Regions from separate parts of the Marinicellulosiphila megalodicopiae genome, predicted to be linked through region 1. Evidence: predicted binding sites of a transcription regulator. Region 1 holds the regulator's gene; each other region holds the start of a gene.
The links. Region 1 encodes LexA, which represses DNA repair genes until DNA is damaged. Its sites were predicted from a motif close to TACTGTNTANNTANACAGTA; they were not measured.
Positions count from the first base shown of each region.

Region 1 (7,383 bases):
AGCGCGTTGCTCAGGGTGATCAATTAATTTACCTTTTCCTAAAAAGTGATTGGCAACAAAATCTAGCGAGTATTTATTTAGTTGGTAGGTTGTATTTTTTAAAGCATCAATGCCGTCAACTACCACGCGACCTTCAATGATTAATCGTTTGCTGTCATCGTCACGTCTACTTTGCCAAACAATGGTTTCTTGGTTTCGCCCAAGATTTAAAGGCACATTAAACTGTTTGGATTTATTTTGTAAAAAATTAAAATCAAAATCCACAACGGACCAGCCAATAATAATATCGGGATTAACCGATAAAAAATAAGCCACAAATTCACGTAATAGCTGCGCTTCATCCAAACAAATATGAATGTATTCATCATCAGTTGAAAACTTAGGTGTCGATAAAATAAATACATCACGTTGCAAACTTAAATTATTAGGGTACTGATAGCTGGTACAAGCAATCGATAGTAAGCGTTCATCCACAATGGAAGTCTCAATATCTAAAGACATCACACAAAACTCAATGTGATCAAAATGATCCACAGATTTTAATTTTGGATTATGAATAACAGAAAAATTAGGATGGGATTTGCTTGGCCTGAACTTATTAGCAGAAGGTTGTGCTTCATTACATTGAATCATCGCACTTGCGTGAATGAAACGCTCCATTAAATATCGTGACGCAGGATTAACATCAGACTCAAATGTTTGAATATCAGCAGAGCTTAATGCTTGTCTAGCAAGGTAAATCTGCTTTTGACTATTAAAATAGATGGCGCAAACCGGATTAAAATGAAAGCTTTGTAACTCAACCGGTTTAATCGACCAGCTTTGTTTGTTGGGTAATACTCGGGAGATAATATCAAAGGCTTGTTGTGAATGTTGCTGCTCAATAAAAAATAAAGGCTTCTCATCATCGATGATTACTTTGGCCACTTGGTCATGAGTTTTGAAATAAAAGGTTAACACCAATTGCTCGTTAATATCTTGCCAAGATTTTTGCAATAAAAAACCAGACAGAATATTAGACAAAACACACCTCTATTTTTAAATGGACAAATAAAAACAGATTAACAGAAAAATCATTAACCCATAAATAATAAAACCGCAAAATAACGAATTATTTGCGGTTAAGTAACATCTTGTAGCTGAGCCTATTGTAGCTGAGCCTAAGCGAATTCAGTTTATTTTGCTACTAATTTTAATTGTCATTAAATTTGTGCAGTTCGAGCCAAGAAATGTGAGTTTGCCTCTAAGTTAAGTAGTCTGTAAATACTTAGTATCTCCACCAATTCAGCTTGCGCCAAACTTTGTACAGGGCAAGGCTAAAAAATGTGAGTTTAAGTGTAAATACTCAGCACATCCTATGTTTCGCCTTGAGGGCCGACTATTCGTCGTTAAAGCTTGTTCCAGACAAGTTTTTAATCATTTTTTAAACGCAGTAATGTGCAAAGTTTGGTGTGATCTGGTTAGACTTGGCGTCTGATAACGCCTACATACACCCCTTCCACTTCAAAATGGCAAGAAGTTGTATCCACTTCAATCACATTAAACTCTTCGTTTTCTGGGTGCAGATATATCACATTGCCCTTACGTTCGTAGCGCTTAACCGTTACATCTTCATCAATACGCGCAATCACAATATCACCATTTCGAATGCGATCGGTTTTATGTACACCAATCAAATCATCTTCATAAATGCCAATATCTTTCATGCTCATACCCTGTACACGCAACAAGTAATCGGCGCTTGGGTAAAACATATTACCGGGCAAATTCAAATACTCATCAATATGCTCAGTGGCCAGAATAGGCGAACCTGCTGCCACACTACCAACAATCGGCAAGCCTTTATCTTTTTCAACAATCTTAATACCACGGCTAGCGCCCGGTAAAATCTCAATTGCTCCCTTACGCGCAAGGGCTTTAATGTGTTCCTCTGCGGCATTAGGAGACTTAAAACCTAAAGTCGTCGCAAGCTCAGCGCGAGTAGGAGGAAAACCGGTTTCTTCAATACTGGATTTAATTAAATCCAAAACCTGCTGTTGACGAGTAGTAAGTTTGATCATAAAAGCTCCAAAAGACTGTGAGTATATACATTGATGTAAGTATATACAGTAATCTGGTGATGTAAACATAGGATTTGAGTTTGTTGCTGGTTAAGTGTGTGCCACATTATAGTTTGGCCACCTGCTCAAACTATGGTGTGGATAAACAACAAGTTTGGCCAAATGAGTCTGAGTGTGAAATTCATAGTTTTAAGAAATAGTAATTTCTTTGAAGTTGAATGTTTGTTAATTGGGTTAGTTGCTAGCTCAACATTTTATTTTGATTAACAATTACAATCCTGTCCGAAAAAGGCCATCGATTTTCGGACAAATTTAATTTTTACAACTCACTAAAAGCCTTGATATTAAAGGCTATTAATTAAAAATGTTTAAGGGTGGGTGTTTGGATTTTCTTAAAAATACATCAAGCTTCTAATTTGGAAGTAGGGTTGATAAGCTCTAGAAATATCTTATAAATTTAAATGAGTGTCTCTTTTAAATTTGTCATGAGCAGCTACCCAATATTTACGTTGTGGAGCATAAAAAGTATAATCACGGCATTTACTCAATCCTTACCCAACTCTTACCTAATCCATCAATTTCTGCATATCTGGTATAAAATAAAATTATGAAAAAAAATAAAAAAGTACAAAAGCGATTTACAGGCCGAGGCCCAATTGCACGAAAGTTGATTGAATCAGCAGCAACACAATTAAAAAACAAAATTACCCACATCCAACAATGGCAAGAAGGGAAGTTTACTGCAGAGCAATATCAAAAAAGCATCGTCAGCGAAAAACAACTAAGCGATTTAGATCCATTGCATGCCTTGTATATGTATGCCCAAAACCAACTTTCTGTACTCATTGAGCAAGTTGGTCAATTTCCATCACTTGAAAAATTAACAGCCCCCTACGCTCATGCCGTTGATGAATATTTACCATCAGGGCCACCTAGTAGCCCCATCACAAAATCTTATTTTACATGCTGGGGTGCGTTTGACTTAAGTACACAGGGGGCAAAAAAAGAAACGTTATGCACCGTCGCTACGGATTTTTGTAAATTTATCAATGCCGATAACAGCTATATTGATATTTTTGAGAAAATGCAATCATCATCAATGGGGATTTATAAACATTTAGGACAATCAGGCAAGTTCATTAATTTAAAAGAATTAGTCACCAATAAAGAAATCAAAGTAATTTGCCCTTCAGGTTATAATGGTCGATCAGGTGAAATTTGGCTGGCTCGAATTTTCCCAGCGTTATTTGATCATATTGATTACAGTGTTGTTTTTACCACCCCTTATGTACTTGGAAATCAGAATCAAGACGATCATCAAGTCGAAAAAAATTGGTTAGATTTTTTTGAAAGAAATATGAAAAACACTAAACAAAAACAAAGTGTTGCGTCTTATAATGAAATCATGAAATATGGTTTAAGCACTAATTATTGGAATGAATACATATTTCTCGCTTATAAAAATTTCCAACCCAACGTGGTTTTTCTTGAAGGAATGCCTGATATAAAATCCAGCCTGCCGTTACATGAATTGGCGCGTGATTAATCAGTATTCAATAATTAAAAAAGCTTACTCAAATCCGTGAGTAAGCAAACTCCTAAAAGAAATAAGCCTTAGCATTTAATTTCAATGGCCAATAATACGAAGCAGTGCCATTTCTGCATTCCAGTCCAAATTTACAAAATTAAATCAATTCGAGTTTTAAGCTAAATATCATATCTAAATTAATACTCTAAAGAGTGTGTCCTTGTTGTCCTTGTTGTCCTTGTTGTCCTTGTTGTCCTTGTTGTCCTTGTTGTGTCGGTGTGGAATTTTGGGCCCGACACTGATATTTTTTGCTGAAAAAGTGGATGTTTTTAGGATTTTTTAAAGTTTGCGAGATTACAATTAGTCCTCTTACACGCAACTATCACCAGCAACAAAATCAAGCTTTCACCAATACTTCATCAAATCCACATATATGATATAGTCGACGCACTTTTTACATGATCTTGCGGCTTTATTAAAATGGATAAAAAACAGCTTTCTGAATCGGACATCATTTCTAAATTCATCATGCCTTCGGTCGAATCCTCAGGTTGGGACTCTATGAATCAAATCAGGCAAGAAGTGTCTTTGCGTGACGGTAAGGTGATTGTGCGCGGTCAAATTGGTATGCGCCAAACTGTAAAGTCTGCAGATATTGTGCTTTATCATAAGCCTAATATGCCTTTGGCGGTGATTGAAGCAAAAGCGAATAAACACGAGATGGGTAAAGGCATTCAGCAAGCATTAGATTATGCGCGTTTATTAGATGTCCCATTTGTATTTTCATCGAATGGAGACGGCTTTATTTTTCATGATAAAACCGCGTTAAAAGGTGAGCCTATTGAGCGTGAGATTACTTTAGACGAGTTCCCGTCGCCTCAAACCCTTTGGCAAAAATATTGTGTGTATAAAGGTTATACCCAGCAACAATTGCCAATAATTACACAAAATTATTATGATGACGGTTCAGGCAAAGCGCCGCGTTATTATCAACTTCAAGCCATTAATAAAACCATTGAAGCAATCAGTTCAGGCCAGAATCGCGCATTGTTGGTAATGGCAACTGGCACAGGTAAAACATACACAGCATTTCAAATCATTTGGCGATTATGGAAGTCTCGCGCTAAAAAACGTATTTTATTTTTGGCGGATCGAAATATTTTAGTGGATCAAACTAAAAATAATGACTTCCAACCTTTTGGCACCGCCATGACAAAAATCACGGGTCGTACTGTTGATCCTGCTTATGAAATTCATTTAGCTTTATACCAAGCTTTAACTGGCCCTGAAGAATATCAAAAAGCATTTAAACAAGTTGATCGTGATTTTTTTGATTTAATTATAATTGATGAGTGTCATAGAGGAAGTGCCAGTGAAGACAGTGCGTGGCGTGAAATTTTAGAATATTTTTCATCTGCCTCGCAAATTGGTTTAACCGCTACACCCAAAGAGACAGACGAAGTATCCAATATCGATTATTTTGGCAAACCTGTTTATACCTACTCATTAAAAGAAGGCATCGAAGACGGATTTTTAGCGCCTTATAAAGTCGTGCGTGTTGATTTAGATATTGATTTACAAGGCTGGCGCCCAACCAAAGGTATGATTGATAAAAACGGCGAAGAAATTGTTGATCGTATCTATAACCAAAAAGATTTTGATCGCACCATGGTGATTGATGAACGAACACATTTGGTAGCAAAAACCATTACCGCGTATTTAAAACGTACAGACCCAATGGCAAAAACCATTGTGTTTTGTAATGACATCGATCACGCCGAACGTATGCGTCGAGAGTTAGTGAATTTAAATCCAGAGCAAGTACAAAAAAACGAAAAGTATGTAATGAAAATTACAGGCGACGACGAATTAGGCAAAGCGCAATTAGATAATTTTATTAATCCCAAAAAAGCTTACCCAGTCATTGCCACAACATCAGAATTAATGACAACAGGTGTAGATGCCAAAACCTGTAAGTTAGTCGTGTTAGATCAAAACATACAATCCATGACTAAATTTAAACAAATTATAGGTCGGGGTACGCGTATTGATGATCGATACAATAAATTGTGGTTCACCATTTTAGATTTTAAAAAAGCCACTGAATTATTTGCCGATGAGCGTTTTGATGGGATTCCTGAGCAAGTATTAGTTGTCGATCCAGAAGATGTGATTGACACCGAAAACACAGATTTTGATGACGCGTTAGATGAAATACAGTCTGTTGATTCTGATGAGCAAGACACTCAAAAAACAGACGATATTCTAATTTCAAGCGATCCAATTGGTGGAAGCACCGATGAAACCAATGAAGAGAGTCGTTGGGTAAAATATCGAGTATCAGGCATTCAAGTTAATAAAATAGCCGAGCGTGTTCAATACTATGACACCGACGGAAAGTTAGTCACCGAATCATTTAAAGACTACACCAAAGGTTGCATCAAAAAGCAATACGCATCATTAGATGACTTTGTTAAAAACTGGCAATCTGCAGATCGTAAACAAGCCATCATTAAAGAATTAGAAAACCAAGGTGTTATCTGGAAAGCACTAGAAGATGACGTCAGTAAAGAGCTCGATCCCTTTGATTTAATTTGCCACGTAGCTTTTGATCAACCTGCATTAACTCGTCGTGAGCGTGCCGACAACGTTAAAAAGCGTAATTACTTTTCTAAATATTCAGAACAAGCTCAGCATGTTTTAAATAATTTATTAGAAAAATACGCAGACGTTGGCGTACAAGAAATCGAATCAAACAACGTATTAAAAGTGACCCCATTTAGAGAGATGGGACGCCCACTTGAAATCGTCAAGCAAGCATTTGGCGGTAAACAACAATACGACGACGCCATCAGCGATTTAGAGCAAGCTTTATATAGCCAAGATAAAACAGGTTAATTTTGAGTAACTATCCAACTCACGCTAAAATTTGCACTGTTCTGCGTTGAAAAATGATCAAAAGTTTGTCAGGAACAAACTTTAACGACGGATAGTCGGCCTGAAAGGCGAAGTACAGGATGTACTGAGTATTTACACTTGTAAACTCACATTTTTCGCCTTGCTCAGCACAAATTTGAACGCAATCTAAACAGTTTCGGATTGGGCTGAATAGTTAAATTTTGACTTAAGCGTGGTTATAAATGTACCATGCGTTAATTTTATGACATATGGAGTTGTTGATTTGCTCTATATGTTATTTTTTTGATATTTGAATGGTGCTTAGGTCAGTATATGTCACAAAACAATCAAACAAGAAGTGGGAGCTTCAGAAAGGTATCGGCAGGTTACACCGCTTTTTTCCCCAGTCATCTACCACCAGAACCTTCAATTGAGTTAAGTGAAGCTTTGCAGTTACAGCTATCACAAGCCGACAGAGCCGTAGGCGCTTTAAACATGGTGTTAAGTGTGTTGCCTAACCCCGAGTTATTAACAGGCATGTTGATTCAAAAAGAAGCGTTGTTAAGCTCGCAAATTGAAGGCACACAAAGCTCATTAGTTGACGTACTGGGCGCAGAAGAACAAAACGAACCCACAAAAGATGTAGGCGAAGTTTTAAATTATGTAAAAGCCGCGCGCCACGGATTAAACCGATTAAAAAAAGACGACATGCCTTTGTGTTTACGCATCATCAAAGAAATGCACGAAATACTTATGCAAGACGTGCGCGGCGGTATGGCCAATTTAACCCCAGGTGAATTTCGCACCATGCAAAACTGGATAGGCGGAAGCAAACCCAGTAACGCACGTTACGTACCGCCACCAGCTACCGAGTTATTAGAATACTTAGGCCAGTTT
Region 1 is NZ_AP023087.1:914,000-921,382, forward strand. Features, by position in the region: gene TYM08_RS03830 (DNA polymerase II) at 1-1,023, opposite strand, end outside; gene lexA (transcriptional repressor LexA) at 1,461-2,060, opposite strand; gene TYM08_RS03840 (hypothetical protein) at 2,668-3,606, shown strand; gene hsdR (EcoAI/FtnUII family type I restriction enzme subunit R) at 4,069-6,486, shown strand; gene TYM08_RS03850 (Fic family protein) at 6,820-7,383, shown strand, end outside.

Region 2 (7,383 bases), 2.3 Mb from region 1:
TGACGCAGACCAATGGGGTCAGAGTAAATTGGTCATTAGAAAACTTTAAAATCTATAAATACATGAGGTCAAACCCCGACCTCAAACCAAACCAAAAAAACCAAAAAAACCAAAAACATCAATACAAAGGCAAAGCCGTCTTCTTAACCACCTCCCTCAAAACAAAACTAGAATGCACTCCAGTCACGCCTTCTAATTTCGTTAAATGCCCAAGCAAAAACTTTTCATAATGTTGCATATCTTTCACCACCACTTTTAATAAAAAATCTGCAGACTGTCCGGTCACAATTAAACATTCCATAACTTCAGGCAACTGTCTAATAGCGTCTTCAAAATGCTCAAAGCGTTCGGGTGTGTGTCGGTCCATTGTGATGCCGATCATGGCGGTTAGGTTTAAGCCCAGCTCTGCAGGGTTTAGTAGTGTGACGTGTTTATTGATGAGGCCTGAATCGACTAAGCGTTTTACTCGGCGTGAGCAGGGCGTAGGTGACAGGCCAATGCTGTCGGCCAGTTCTAAGTTGCTGATGCGTGCATTGTCTTGCATCAGTTGTAATATTTGTTTGTCTGTTTTGTCTAGTTTAATCATTTTGGCCTAGCTACTCTTTTGGTCTATTTTAATGAGTTTAGTCATCATTAATTGTATGTTTAGGTTATTTCACTACTGTTGATATAAAATGTAGTGAATAATTGCTTAACTATGTGCTTTTAGTAATGAATTTGCAATCATTCTCTAGTTAAGATGGCGTATAGTTTAACTATGAATGACGAGCGAGGTTTCTTACCCAGAAGCGGGTGACAATAAACTTACCATGTTGAGTCAACTCGTTCATTCATACTATGTTTTACACATTCATTCGATTAAAAAAATTAGGTACGCTTTATGTCAACTCATCATTCTCAATCAAACAGCTTTAACCATAATAAGTATCGCGCGTTTGCTCCTATTCAAAAACCCGATAGACGCTGGCCCAACCAAATTATTAATGTGGCACCTGATTGGTGTAGCGTTGATTTAAGAGACGGTAACCAGGCGTTAATTGAACCGATGAGTCCAAGCCAAAAGCTTGAGATGTTTAAGCTATTAGTGGATGTGGGATTTAAAGAAATTGAGGTTGGGTTTCCTGCGGCTTCGGCGCCTGATTTTGATTTTGTTCGACAATTAATTGAAGAGGATTTGATTCCTGGAGACGTAACGATTCAGGTGTTAACCCAAGCAAGAGAGCCTTTGATTGCTCGCAGTTTTGAAGCCTTAAAAGGCGCGAAACAAGCGATTATGCATGTGTATAATTCTACCTCGACGGTACAGCGTGAGCAGGTGTTTAAAAAATCACGTGACGAAATTAAAGCCATGGCGATTCAAGGCGCAAAGTGGGTGCGTGATATGGCAGCGGCGCAGCCTGAAACTCGTTGGTCTTTTCAGTATTCCCCTGAAAGTTTTACGGGTACAGAAATGGATTATGCGCTAGAGGTGTGTGATGGCGTGATTGATGTTTGGCAACCAAGCGTTGATAACAAAGTGATCATCAATTTGCCTGCTACGGTTGAGGTGTCGACCCCCAATGTGTATGCGGATCAAATAGAATGGATGAATGATAATATTAGTCATCGAGAGTGTGTCAGAATCAGTTTGCATACCCATAATGACCGAGGTTGTGGTGTGGCAGCTGCTGAGTTAGGTGTGTTAGCAGGGGCGGATCGAATTGAAGGCACATTATTAGGTAATGGTGAGCGCACAGGTAATATGGACATTGTGACGATGGCCATGAACATTTATAGCCAAGGGGTGGATCCAGAATTAAACCTATCTGATATGGATCGCATCATTGCGACGGTTGAAAGTTGCACGCAATTAGCGGTGCATCCGCGCCATGCTTATGCGGGCGAATTAGTGTTTGCTGCGTTTTCAGGTAGCCATCAAGATGCCATTAATAAATGCATGGCAATTGATACACAAAAGCGTAAAGAGGATGCCAATGCCCATTGGCAAGTGGCGTATTTGCCTATTGATCCTCGTGATTTAGGGCGCACGTATCAGCAGGTGATTCGCATTAATAGTCAGTCGGGTAAAGGAGGGGTGGCTTATGTGCTTGATCAAGACTACGGAATAGAAATGCCGCGTTGGATGCAGGTAGATTTTAGCCCGTATATTCAAGTCTTTGCTGAAAAAAGCGAAACAGAAGTGGGCTCAAAAGCCATTCATGAAATTTTCTGTGATACGTATTTACACTCAAAAACCGCGCCGAAAATTGGTGGGTATCAGCTTAAGCGTGAAGGCAATACCGACACATTAAACGCGCAGTTAACCCTAGACAAACAAAGCTTTGATATTAGTGGCAAAGGCAAAGGGGTTTTGGATGCATTTGTTAGAGCGTTAAGCGCCAAAATTGGCCATGACATTGTGTTACTTGATTACAATGAACACGCTTTGCCAAGTAAACAAGGCGCACAAAACGAACAGGCAGAAGCGGTGGCGTATGTGCAAATTAGCATTAATGGACATCGATATTGTGCGGCAGCCATTTGTGGTGATATTGTGACTGCATCGATGCAAGCGGTTTTGAATGCGTTTGGGCGTTGTGAGGTTGTTGTTTGAATATGTAGGGCGCGGATTCCATATCCGCCATCACAAACTATAAATAATTGAAGTAAATAAAAGGGTTTTTCGACAACCCCTCCAGAAACACCCAAATACGAAAAAAGTATTTGGGTGTTTCTAATCATTGCAATTTACCTAGTCATTGCACGATCCCAGAACAATCAATAAAACTCAGAATTTATTGCGTGTTACTTCTCTTCTAATTTTAAATATTCTTCGACATATTTAAAAATTTTATATTTACTAGGCACTTTTCTAACTTCAGTATTACACATTTGAACGTATCCAATTTTCTGCTCAGGTGACACCCAAAAATCGCTTGTCATAAGATCTAATGACTGCCCATTATGCGCATAAATAGTATTGTTTTTGTGTTTTTTAATAAAAAAGCCATTATCATATAAACCTATAGATGAGTTTTTAGTTTTATCCCTTGAATATTCTTTTAAAAATCCATTCCATACAGAATCACTATCGTTTGCATGATTAAGTACAGTCATCCATTTTGTAAAATCGTGTAATGATGTAATCACACCTGTGTCACCAAAAGATACTAGTGTTTCTACTAAACTTGAATAACCGTTACCATAAGGAGAAGGAGAATATCCTGTCGCAGCCCATTTTAATTCAGAAGAAGAATTATTGTGCACTGTGATATTTTCTAATTTATTGGGTTCAAAAATATAATGATTTGCCCAATGGTTTAAATCTTTTCCTGTAGCGATGTTAATAATATCGCCTAAAAATAAATACCCAGTATTACTATAAGTCGCATAAGTGCCAGGCTCAAAAGTGGGTGAAGGAAAGTTATTTAGTTCTTGTAGAACCGCTTTAACAATTTGTTCATGTGTAACGGGTAACCCCACTAGCAATGCACTTGTGATTTCGGGTGTTTGACCTATGGCTTTAAATAACTCTGTAGTCATCACTGGATCATTTACATAATCGGGTAAACCACTTTTATGTTCAATCAAATGAGATAAAGTGATTTTATCAAACCATGCTGGGCCATCTGGATAATATTTTATTAGCGTGTCGTTTGTGTTTATTACGCCATCTTTTTCTAATCTGAATATTACCGCTGCAGTAATATGTTTACTGATTGAGCCCATATTAAATTGGGTTTTTTTATCGTTTAACACGTTGTACTGGATATTGGCCATACCGTAATACTGTTCATGAATTAATTTACCGTCAAGGATAATTCCCACAGCACAGCCGGGCATATCACCTGTTATTTTTCCAAATTCACTTTTAAAGTTAGGTAATTGATTTTGTGCCTGTGCACCTAAAATACAGCCTAATAAACCAAATGAAATCAGTGTCTTTTTTAATAACGACTGCTTTTTTAAATTTTTTAATTGAAAATTCATAGTATTAAGCTCCTGTTTATACTTTGTTTATCGACCAGTGTAGATCGATTTGTAGTCTCAGAATAAGTTAAAACGTAGATGACAGCAACTGATTCAAAAGTACATGACATTTAACACAGACCATTGCACAATCCTAATGAAGGTTTATCATACCCTTTAGACCTTACTCCTTAATAAGACAAGTAAATAAGCATGCAAACAATTCTATCAACAATCAATCAGCTATTAAACTTTTGGGTGCATACACATTGGCTGATTGCTTTGGCTATGTCGACGCTGGTGAATATGGGGGTGTTTATCATCTGCGCGCTTTGCATTACTTGGCTCACACACTATTTAAATAAAGCAGTCGGGTTTGGTGAATACATTGATAAGCGTCCGTTAAAAGATGGCCAAAAGAAATTTGAGTTTAAAAATGGAATGTTGGCTTGTTTTATTTTTGCTGCTTTAAGTTTGTTAACTCGAATATGGCACGTAGATGTTTGGCCAAGCTCAATAATAGATTTTGTGTTGCAAGTCGTGATGTTTTCAGTGTTTTATGAAGTGTATTCTTATTTTGTTCACAGAGTATTGCATTTCAAACCCTTTAGAAAGGCGCATGGTGTTCACCATCGTTCAATGACAGTCACACCTTGGACTGCCTATAGTGTACATCCTATTGAGGCTTTTTTAATTGCCTGCAGTGCACCACTTTTTATGTTTATGTTTTCCTTGAGCTTAGGTGTAGCTTTGACTTTACATATTATTGGGATGGTGTTTAGTATTATGATTCATTCAAATTTTGATTTTTACTTTAAAGTGAAAATTGTTAATCACTTGAATGTATTTACTAAGTTTCATCAATATCATCATGAACTTGGTAATAAAAATTATGGATTTACTAATCAATTGTTAGATCGGTTATTTAAAACAAAATATAAGTAATCGTTAATTCAGCTGTTAGATTACTCTGCTTAGTAAACCTAAAATAAAACCAAAAAGGATATCCACTTTTAATCATTAAACACAAACCAAAGCCACTGGATCTCCAACGATTAAGCCGATGAAGATGACGAGTAGAATGGATAAAAAAGCAGCCACTTTTAACCATCAAGCACAAACAAAAGCCGCTGGATCTCCAACGATAAATCAGTTGAAAATGACGAAGGCAGTTAGCATTCTTTTTAAAAACAACGAGCTCAAATCTCGACCTCATACCTCACTAAAAAAATGCATCCCGAGCACGTATCATCTATGCATTGTAAATATAGCGATTATCAATAAGAGTAGGTCACAATCGTTTTTCTCAAAAAATCCAGCACCCCAGAAGCATAATAAAGAGCCTTGCCAGTGCAATTGTATCAACATCCTGAGTCCTTACTTGCGCTTTTTGAAATGAGCAAAGATGAGTATTAGGCTGTGCTGCACTTGATCAACTAAGCATCATGGCGAGCACAATTTGAGTAATTACGGATTGTGTTGAATGGATACAACTAAAGTTTGTTCACATTAATTGACAAAATCTCTGGTGCAAATCCTAAAAAAGAATATATACTGTATATCCATCCAGTATATGTAAAAAGGGGCAAGTATGAGTGTCTGGGTACTTGGCAGGGCGGATTCGTCTTTGCCTGCGTTAAAATTGCCAATGTTTTTAGAGCGTATATCTGCAGGTTTTCCATCGCCTGCTCAAGATTATATTGAACAAAGATTGGATTTAAATGAGCTTTGCATTGAGCATCCTGCTTCTACGTATTTTGTGCGTGTGCAAGGGGATTCAATGATTGAGGCTGGTATTTATACGGGGGATATTCTTGTGGTGGATCGATCATTAACCGCGTTACATAACCAAATTGTGATTGCTGGATTTGAGGGCGAACTCACTGTTAAACAGCTGTGTTTAAAACCTGTATTAAAGTTAATGCCGCGTAATAAAAAATATAGCCCAATTGTGATTCCACAAGGGGCGGATTTAGAAATATTTGGCGTGGTCACAAATGTGTTACGCAATTTAGTTAAGCAATAACAATATGTTTGCGTTGGTAGATTGCAATAATTTTTATGCCTCTTGTGAGCGATTGTTTCGTCCCGATTTAAAGTACACACCCATAGCGGTACTTTCAAATAACGACGGTTGTATTATTGCGCGTTCGGCGGAGGTAAAAGCATTAAATATAAACATGGCGCAACCGGTTTTTAAGTTGCGTCACCTTATTCAAAAACACGGTATTGTGTGTTTTTCTTCAAATTATCCATTGTATGCGGATTTATCAGCACGAGTGATGCAAACTTTAGAAGAGCTGGCCTGTGAAGTAGAAGTGTATTCCATTGATGAAGCGTTTTTAAATTTAAACGGGTTTGAAAAAAATAGTGACATCACCGAGTTTGGTTTGCAAATTAAACACACCGTTTATAAACACGTAGGGTTACCTGTTTGCGTAGGAATCGCACCGACTAAAACATTGGCAAAATTAGCTAACCATGCTGCTAAAAAATACCCGGCTACAAAATCAGTGGTATACCTTGACAGCCAAAAAAGAATTCAAAAATTATTGGCTTTGGTTGCGGTGAAAGATGTGTGGGGAGTCGGGCGGAAAATATCAAAAAAGCTTAACGATATTGGAATTTATACTGCAAAAAATTTAGCCGATAGTGATCCTAAATTGATGCGAAAAATATTTTCAGTGAATATCGAAAAAACCATATCAGAATTAAACGGTATTGTGTGTTTCAAGCTTGATGAGGTGCCTAATACGAAACAACAAATAATATGCAGTCGCTCGTTTAGTGAACGTGTATTGGATTATCAATCTATGCGCGAAGCAATGTGCAGTTATACCGTAAGAGCAGTAGAAAAATTACGCCAAGAAAAACAAAGCGCAAAAGTGATCAGTATTTCGTTACGTACCAGCGCACTTTCTAAAAACGACAAACAATACGCCAATTCCATTACAGGAAAACTGCAAATTGCCAGTGACGATACACGAGATTTTATTGAATTGGTTAGTCAACTATTACCCAGAATTTGGCGTGATGGATATCGTTATGCCAAAGCAGGGGTGATGATTTGCGATTTTTATGGACAAGTGATTCACCAAGAAGATTTGTTTGAGCCTACTACGCAAAAAACACGCCACCCAAATTTGATGAAAGTATTAGATGAAATTAATCAAACAGGCATTGGAAAAGTAAGCTTTGCCGCAGAAGGATTACAAAAAGGTTGGAGCATGAAACAGCAAATGCTTTCCCCTGCGTACACAACAAGATGGAGTGACTTGGCTTGGGTGCGTTAAATAGAAAACAAAATAAGAAAGGTGTAAATCAATACAGTAGACGGATATTTCATTAAGATAACCACAGGCATTAATATTTTTAAAATAACAGTCAAAACGTATTTAACAGCAACTCAATTGATAAAATTTTGAATGCACTCAG
Region 2 is NZ_AP023087.1:3,175,262-3,182,644, reverse strand. Features, by position in the region: gene TYM08_RS13770 (Lrp/AsnC family transcriptional regulator) at 119-586, opposite strand; gene leuA (2-isopropylmalate synthase) at 881-2,593, shown strand; gene TYM08_RS13760 (serine hydrolase domain-containing protein) at 2,785-3,969, opposite strand; gene TYM08_RS13755 (sterol desaturase family protein) at 4,162-4,893, shown strand; gene umuD (translesion error-prone DNA polymerase V autoproteolytic subunit) at 5,540-5,974, shown strand; gene umuC (translesion error-prone DNA polymerase V subunit UmuC) at 5,979-7,241, shown strand.
Region 2: a site for LexA is predicted at 5,501-5,520, ahead of umuD (translesion error-prone DNA polymerase V autoproteolytic subunit). Genes of this name have one in related genera too.

Region 3 (7,383 bases), 1.5 Mb from region 1:
TCATTTTTTGCATTATGGATTTAAGCATGTCGCCACTAATTTTATCCAACTGTCGATTAAGCAACCATCCGCTTCTGTGTAATAGCGTTACCTTCACTCCTTGCTGCGCTAAACCATAAGCCGCCTCTAACCCCAACAGTCCACCACCTACAACCAATGCATTTTGACTACATTCACATTGATTCAGTATTTTGTGAGTGTCTTCGATTGTTCTAAAAAAGATAATATTTTTAAGGTGGAGGTTTTGTGCAGGTATTTGACTGGCTCGTGAACCCGTTGCAATCACTAATTGATCATACTCAACGCGCTGATCATTAAACAAAGTAATCACTTTGGACACTGGATTGATGTGTTTAGCGCTCTGACCTAGTATTAGTGAAATTCCATTATTTTGATACCATGCTTCATCTTTTTGAATAATTGAGTCCACAGAGGCAGTTTTGGCCAAAATACTTGAAAGCATGATTCGATTATAACTGCCATATCCTTCGGCACTGATGACGCTGATTCGATATTGATTCGTATGTAATTTCATCATTTCATCTAAAAAACGGCCTGTCACCATGCCATTTCCGATAATAACTAAATGAGGTAATGTGTTGATTTTTGGGGTCATTGGACTGATTTAAATGTCTAAACAAAATAATTAAGCAAATATCAAGCCATTCGTTAAAATCGTACTTTTCCCTTTTAGAATCAACAACCTACATTAAACATTTCAATAAAAACCAATATCTTTTTGATAGATTCGCACCAAAACAAAGCAATAAATTAATACCTTGCTTTGTTTTATTGTAAACTGGCCGAACTTGATTTTAATATTTCATTAGCATGGGCAAGGGTTCGATCTGTAATATCAATACCTCCAATCATTCGCGCAATTTCATGAGTACGTTGCTTTTTATCCAAAGAGCGGATACTCGATATAGTTTGATTAGCCACTTCGGCCTTTTCAACCAACCAATGTTGACTGGCCTGACTTGCCACTTGCGACAAATGCGTTACACATAGTAATTGAGCATGCTTTCCTAACGCACTTAATTGCTTCCCAACCATTTGCGCCGTCGCCCCACTAATACCAATATCAATCTCATCAAAAATCATAGTCGGCACACAACTACGTTGTGCGCATATCACAGCAATCGCTAAACTAATACGTGACAACTCACCACCTGAAGCGCTTTTTTGCAATGCTTTAAAATCTTGCCCTGCATTAATCGCTACTTCAAATTCAATTTGCTCAGTACCAAATTCATTATATTGTTCAGCTGATAGTTTAATTGTTTTACAACGAAATTGTGCACCTGACATATTTAACCAAGATAACTGCTCGCAAATCGCTTCGTTAAATTTAGGAATTGCGACCATTCGAGATTTATTTAATTTTTTGCAAAGCTTCAAATATTGCTCATGCAACTTTAAAACCTTTGGTTTAAGCTGTGTTATTTGCACATCACTGCTATCTAATTGCGCTAATTGCTCGCACAACAAACTATAATGAGATTCAAGCGCATCCGCACTCACACCATGTTTTCGCGCTAAATCATAAATTGTTGATAGTTGCTGCTCTGTCTCTAATAACACCTGTGGGTCGGTTTCTAAATTTTGCGAAAAATGCTCAATATTATTTAAAGATTCATCAATTTGAATTTGCGCACTTTGTAATAACTCAAGAGTGTCTTGTAATTCGGGATACATTTTTAACAAGGGAAGAATTTGACGTTCACATTGAGCAATACCTGCCGCTGGATTAAACGACTCATCATTTAATATGTTTTGCGCAGACTCTAGATGCAGCATTGTGTTTTGAATTTGGCTTTGAGATTTTTGTATCGTTTCTAGTTTTTCGATATGTTCAGGCGATAATTCTAATTCACACATTTCGTCAATTTGATAATTCAAAAGTTGGCGCATAGCATGGTATTCATCGCTATTTTGCAGTAATTCATTGAGCTCATTATTGGCTTTTTTCCACTTATAAAAGGTGTCTTTTACAGAAGCTGCCAAGGAATCATTACCCGCATAATCATCAAGAAGACGCCTATGATTACTTGCCTTTAATAAGCTTTGGTGTTGATGCTGACTATGTATATCAATCAACATAGAACCAATTTCTTTTAGCTGCACCAAAGTAACAGGTTGCCCATTTACAAACGCTTTACTGCGCCCATCCTTTGCAATGGTTCTGCGTAATATGCAATCGAATTGTTCATCTAAATCATGTTCAACCAACCAATTATGAGCGATGGTTTGATTTCTGATATCAAAACTAGCAGACACATCTGCACGCGCCTCGCCATTTCGAACAATACCTTGCTCGGCACGCCCCCCTAAGGTCAAATTTAAAGCATTTAATAAAATCGACTTACCCGCTCCGGTCTCTCCAGTTATAGCAGTCATACCGGACTGAATATCTAGAAAAATCTCCTTAGCCAATACAAAATTACGAATAGATAGTTGAGTTAACATAATCAATCCCACTGGTTAAACAAACAATACAATGCATTTAAGCTGTGTATTTATACAGTATAGTTAAAATTCAAGCAATGGGATTTTTATTTTAAATATGCAGCTCACTTATGAGCATTTGCTACAGGCATAAAAAAACCCAAAAACACGTTGTTTTTGGGTTAATGTTTAATAAATACGCTTTATTAGAAACTTTTACCAACAGTAAAATCTAAACCAAATCCGGTGATGATCCCTTCAGTTTCAAAACCAACACCTTCTGTACTGCCATCATCACAAGCATAAGCATCTTCTAAATAAACGGTTTGACGCAAACCACCACCTAATTTAACGCTCATACCGCTATCCCAACGCCAAGCATAACCACCAAATGCAACGGCATCAAAATTAGACAATGAACAATCGACCGAGCTCACATCGGTTGAAATAGTACCGTAAGTCATTTCAACAGCTGTATAAAAACTGTTTACATCACGGCCATCCATAAAGTATTCGCCACGCGCACCCAAACCAAATAAAGATATCGAGTCAGTACCTAGGGTATATTTCGCCATATTTATTACTGGCCCAACTGTAATATTGTCAGACACACCATCCATCACATCAAGGTCAACATTTACCTACGCCTAAATTAAATAAAAGACATTAACAACGAACATACAACACAAAGCTAAAAGCCCAATTCCAAAGCACATAGATCGCATCAATTTAATATTGAACAAATAACAAACAACATATAAAAATCTTGATATTGAATAAACCAGCGCACTGAAACCCAGCCAATTTGAGTTCACTTGCATCAAAATCCCTACAAACGCTAAAATCAAAAACAACGAAAGTGTTTCATTTAAATTACTTAATGCTCGATGACTTCTAAATAAAAATGACTCATGATTAGGTTCAATTGGAAATCCTGGTTGTTGTTTTTTGATAATTGAAGTTGCATCAAAAATAAAGACATTCAAAAGAAAAATAAATGCAATGACAATTAATGCAACAAACGTTAAAAAATACTCTTGATACATAGTCAAACCTTTTTAAAATATTAAATTTAATTTTTAGATGGAATATAACGCACAATAAAACTCAAACTAATAATCGTTAAAAACAATAATGCATTAGCAGGCGCTTGCAAATTAAAATCAACCGTAATATGTATCAGCATATAGATGATACCCATTGCGCACCCAAATGCGACACCTTGGTATAATTTTGTTTTACGCTGTCGCATAGTTTGAAAGTTTAAGAACAACGCATACAAACAATATAAACCCAACATTATTGTTATGGGCACACCAAACTCAACTGCAAATTGTACATAATCATTATGTGCATGATCATAAAACAAGGAATACTCTTCGGGCTGATAGGACGGAAATACACCATAAAAGCTCCCACCGCCTGTACCTGTCCAAAAATTCTCTTGGATAATTGGCAAACTATCTCGCACTACTTCATCACGAGTTTCAGATGCAAAACTGGTTTCAACAATTCGATCCTTTACTTTTTCTAAACCAAATAACATTCCCACCACAATAATATCAATAATGAATATACTCAATACTATCCACTTTAATGTGATTGGCGGTTTACGATAATAAAAAATAGCAAAAATCGAAACCATAAAAAACGCAACAAAAAATGCTGAGTTCCCCATTCGTGATCGGCTTAAGATCAAACCGATTATCATAATGATAATACCCAAACGCAATATGAATTTTTTACTTAATAACATCTCAAGCAAATCACGTAATAGCGCCTTACCACTTAGTAATTGTTTTTCTGTTTTTAATTCACTTAGCATTAACCCGATTGCCAAACACAAAACCAAACCCAAATAATTAGCAAAATGATTTTGATAAACAAACGACCCTCTTGCTCGATCACCTTCATTAAATCCAAATACAATCGACTCTTGAATACCCAATAAATTAATTGCTGATCCATAAGTAGTTTGAATACAGCCTGCAACCACAACAAATCCTAAAAATAATCTTAGTGTTTTTTGATTATATATATATTGGCAAATCAAAATAATAAAAAAAATAAACCCTAGAGTTTTTAAAAATAATTGTTGGGTTTGATATACATCAGCACTACACACAAATTGAAATACACAAACGGATTGAAGCATCAAAAATCCAGCTAACAAAACAGGGGCGCTAATAACATAAAACGTAAAACGATTTTGAATAATGGTTTGTTTTTTAATGAAACATAAAACTAAATGCAAAAACATCAGACTAAAAATTATTAATTCTAATAAAGACCAAGCCCAAATTCGATTACTACCAAGTGGTATGGGAGACCAAACCATAACCAAACCCAACAACCAGACCATCCAAGTTGAATGCTGCGAACCTGCTATTTGTATACTATTCATAAATGCGTTTTCTTAGGTAAAAAAAAAGAGCCTGCGGCTCTTTTTTTAATAAATTTAAAATTTAATTAGGTGATGCTGTATTTGCACCAGTATTGCTGTTGCTACCAAAATTACTATTTGAAGGTCTTGGTCTTACAGGTGTCGGCGCATTAGTTACAGGTGGTTGAACATTTTGAACCACTACCGGTGCTGGTGCTGGTGCTGGTGCTGGTTGTACTGGTTGCTCAACTGGAATCTCAGGTACTGTTTGATTACCGCCTGCGCCTGCGAATTCTTGTGTAATTGCATTTACTGCATCTGTATCTAAATTATTAGTCAACGCTAGGGCCGTTAATTCATCGTTATCAACAACTCCAGTTTGTGCAGCAGCAGTTAAAATTGCTAATGAAGCGCCTTCACTATCATCATTTGCTATGGCTTCATTGATTATTTCGTTTGAAAATGATGGCGCGCCTTTAATTGCTGCTTTTGCAATAACGGAAGACTCTACGCCTTTTTCTTTTGCAGACTTCATTATACTTTTAATTTGTTCAATATCTGTACCAGCTTCACTTACTGCTTGCTCAATAATTAAATCAGCAGATTCTGGGTTGTCCAGCAATGCTTGATCAACAACAGATTGCAACGTTTCACCATTTGCTAATGCTTGTAAAACTTGTGTACTAAACTCTTCAGCTGATATTGCAGCAATCGCGCTATTTGCACTAAATGCCAAAGCGATTGTTAGTCCCGTAATTTTTAATGTTTTAAACATGGTTATTTCCTCAATGTTTATATTTTGTCAGGTTTCAATGGCGCAAAGTATATACTATGTAAATGTGATGTAGTAGCGATTTTGTGCTTTTTTTAATCAGGTTTATAAGAATATTTTGCAATAGAAAACTAAAAAAATACGACTTAATTTAATGCAACCAAATTGCAATAAAACCTAACACCGATCAATTATTCATATTCTGCAAAACAATCAACTCATTCATTTAAATTGAGATAACCCCTGCAAAGCAAATCCCTGAAAACCATCTAAATTAAAACCACGGCATAATTGTTGACTTTCTTTAGATTCAATGTGAGACGCTATCACTTTTATACCTATGCCATGGCAAATATCAGTCGTACTTTGGATATAAAACTGCGTATCGCTTTGTGCTATATCATCAATAAACGCGCCATCTAATTTCACATAATCGATATTAAGATTTTTAATATATTTAAATGATACAAAACTTGAACCAAACCGCTCAATTACTACAGAAAAATTTAAACGCTTAAGTTCACTGATCAAAATTTTGGCATGCTCTGTAGAAGCCAGCACAGCTGACTCGTTAATTTCAAAAACCAACAAAGGCAATTCATCTTTAAAATGTGACAACAACTCAATTAACCAATCTATAAACTGTAAATCTTGCAAAACAAAATTACTGATATTAATACCATAACGCACCATTTTATTTGGATTAAGCAATAGTTGACTAATAATAAACGTCACCACGGTTCGCTCCAAAGCATTGGCCAAACCAAGGCGTTCTGCCGCTGCAAACACTTCATGCACAGGTACTTGCTCAGCGCCATCAATAAACCGCACAAAGGTTTCCTCATAAAGTGTCTTTTGCTCTCGATCAAAAATAGGCTGTGTGCTGATTTTTAGTAACGCTTTTAATTTCAACGTGTATTGCACAAACATACGCGCATCTATATGAGAAAATCCATCGTCTTTATTATTTAGCCCGAGCACTTCATCTTTTTGTATATATTGATGCAGCAGTTTTTGCCACTGCAAACGAGAACGTGAACTGCTCACCATTTGTTGATGAATTTTAGCAGGGTCGGTCGGTATAAATAATTTTTGCGTCAATCCATTATCTAAATGAGACAAAACAGTCGAGAAAACCTCACCTCTTTTCACATCAACATACACAAAATGCGCAAAACCATTTGGGTAACGACTGCTTTGCTCTACGTTAAAATGTTCTAAAAGTTGCTTTTGAATATTAATGGGCTGACATATTGGATCCAACACCGATACACACAATTCTGAACCAGACAACCTAAACACTACAACTTCTAAAATATTTTTCATTGCAGATTGCACATGCCTTATAGCTTGTTTCACATATTCATCGCCGCCGCCATATCCTTCGGTTTCATTCACTTCTTTTAATGAAGGCAGCGTAATTAAAAACAATAAAAAACGCGAATCATGTTGCTCTCGTAATGCCTGCTGATTTGTAAAATGCTGACTGGCTGAACGACGATTTGGCAAACCAGTTAAGTTATCAATATACGCTTCACGAATCAGGGATTCATTACTAGCCGTGTGCTCCGAAAAACTGCGTCTTATATTATTAGCCATAAAATTAATCGCATGCACCACAGCTGCCAAGTCTCGGCTATAGGGCTTAACTTCATTTAAAACAAACTGTTTTTTTGAAATTCGATTTGCCTGGGTTTCTATCGAGCGTAACGTGCTAGTTATGGCCCTTATAAACAAAAAAGACACCACTAAAACAAACACAAATTGAAGCGCACTGGCC
Region 3 is NZ_AP023087.1:4,061,815-4,069,197, forward strand. Features, by position in the region: gene TYM08_RS17515 (NAD(P)/FAD-dependent oxidoreductase) at 1-616, opposite strand, end outside; gene recN (DNA repair protein RecN) at 790-2,469, opposite strand; gene TYM08_RS17525 (hypothetical protein) at 2,655-3,059, opposite strand; gene TYM08_RS17530 (MAPEG family protein) at 3,096-3,494, opposite strand; gene TYM08_RS17535 (O-antigen ligase family protein) at 3,521-4,852, opposite strand; gene TYM08_RS17540 (hypothetical protein) at 4,914-5,606, opposite strand; gene TYM08_RS17545 (EAL domain-containing protein) at 5,826-7,383, opposite strand, start outside.
Region 3: a site for LexA is predicted at 2,510-2,529, ahead of recN (DNA repair protein RecN). Genes of this name have one in related genera too.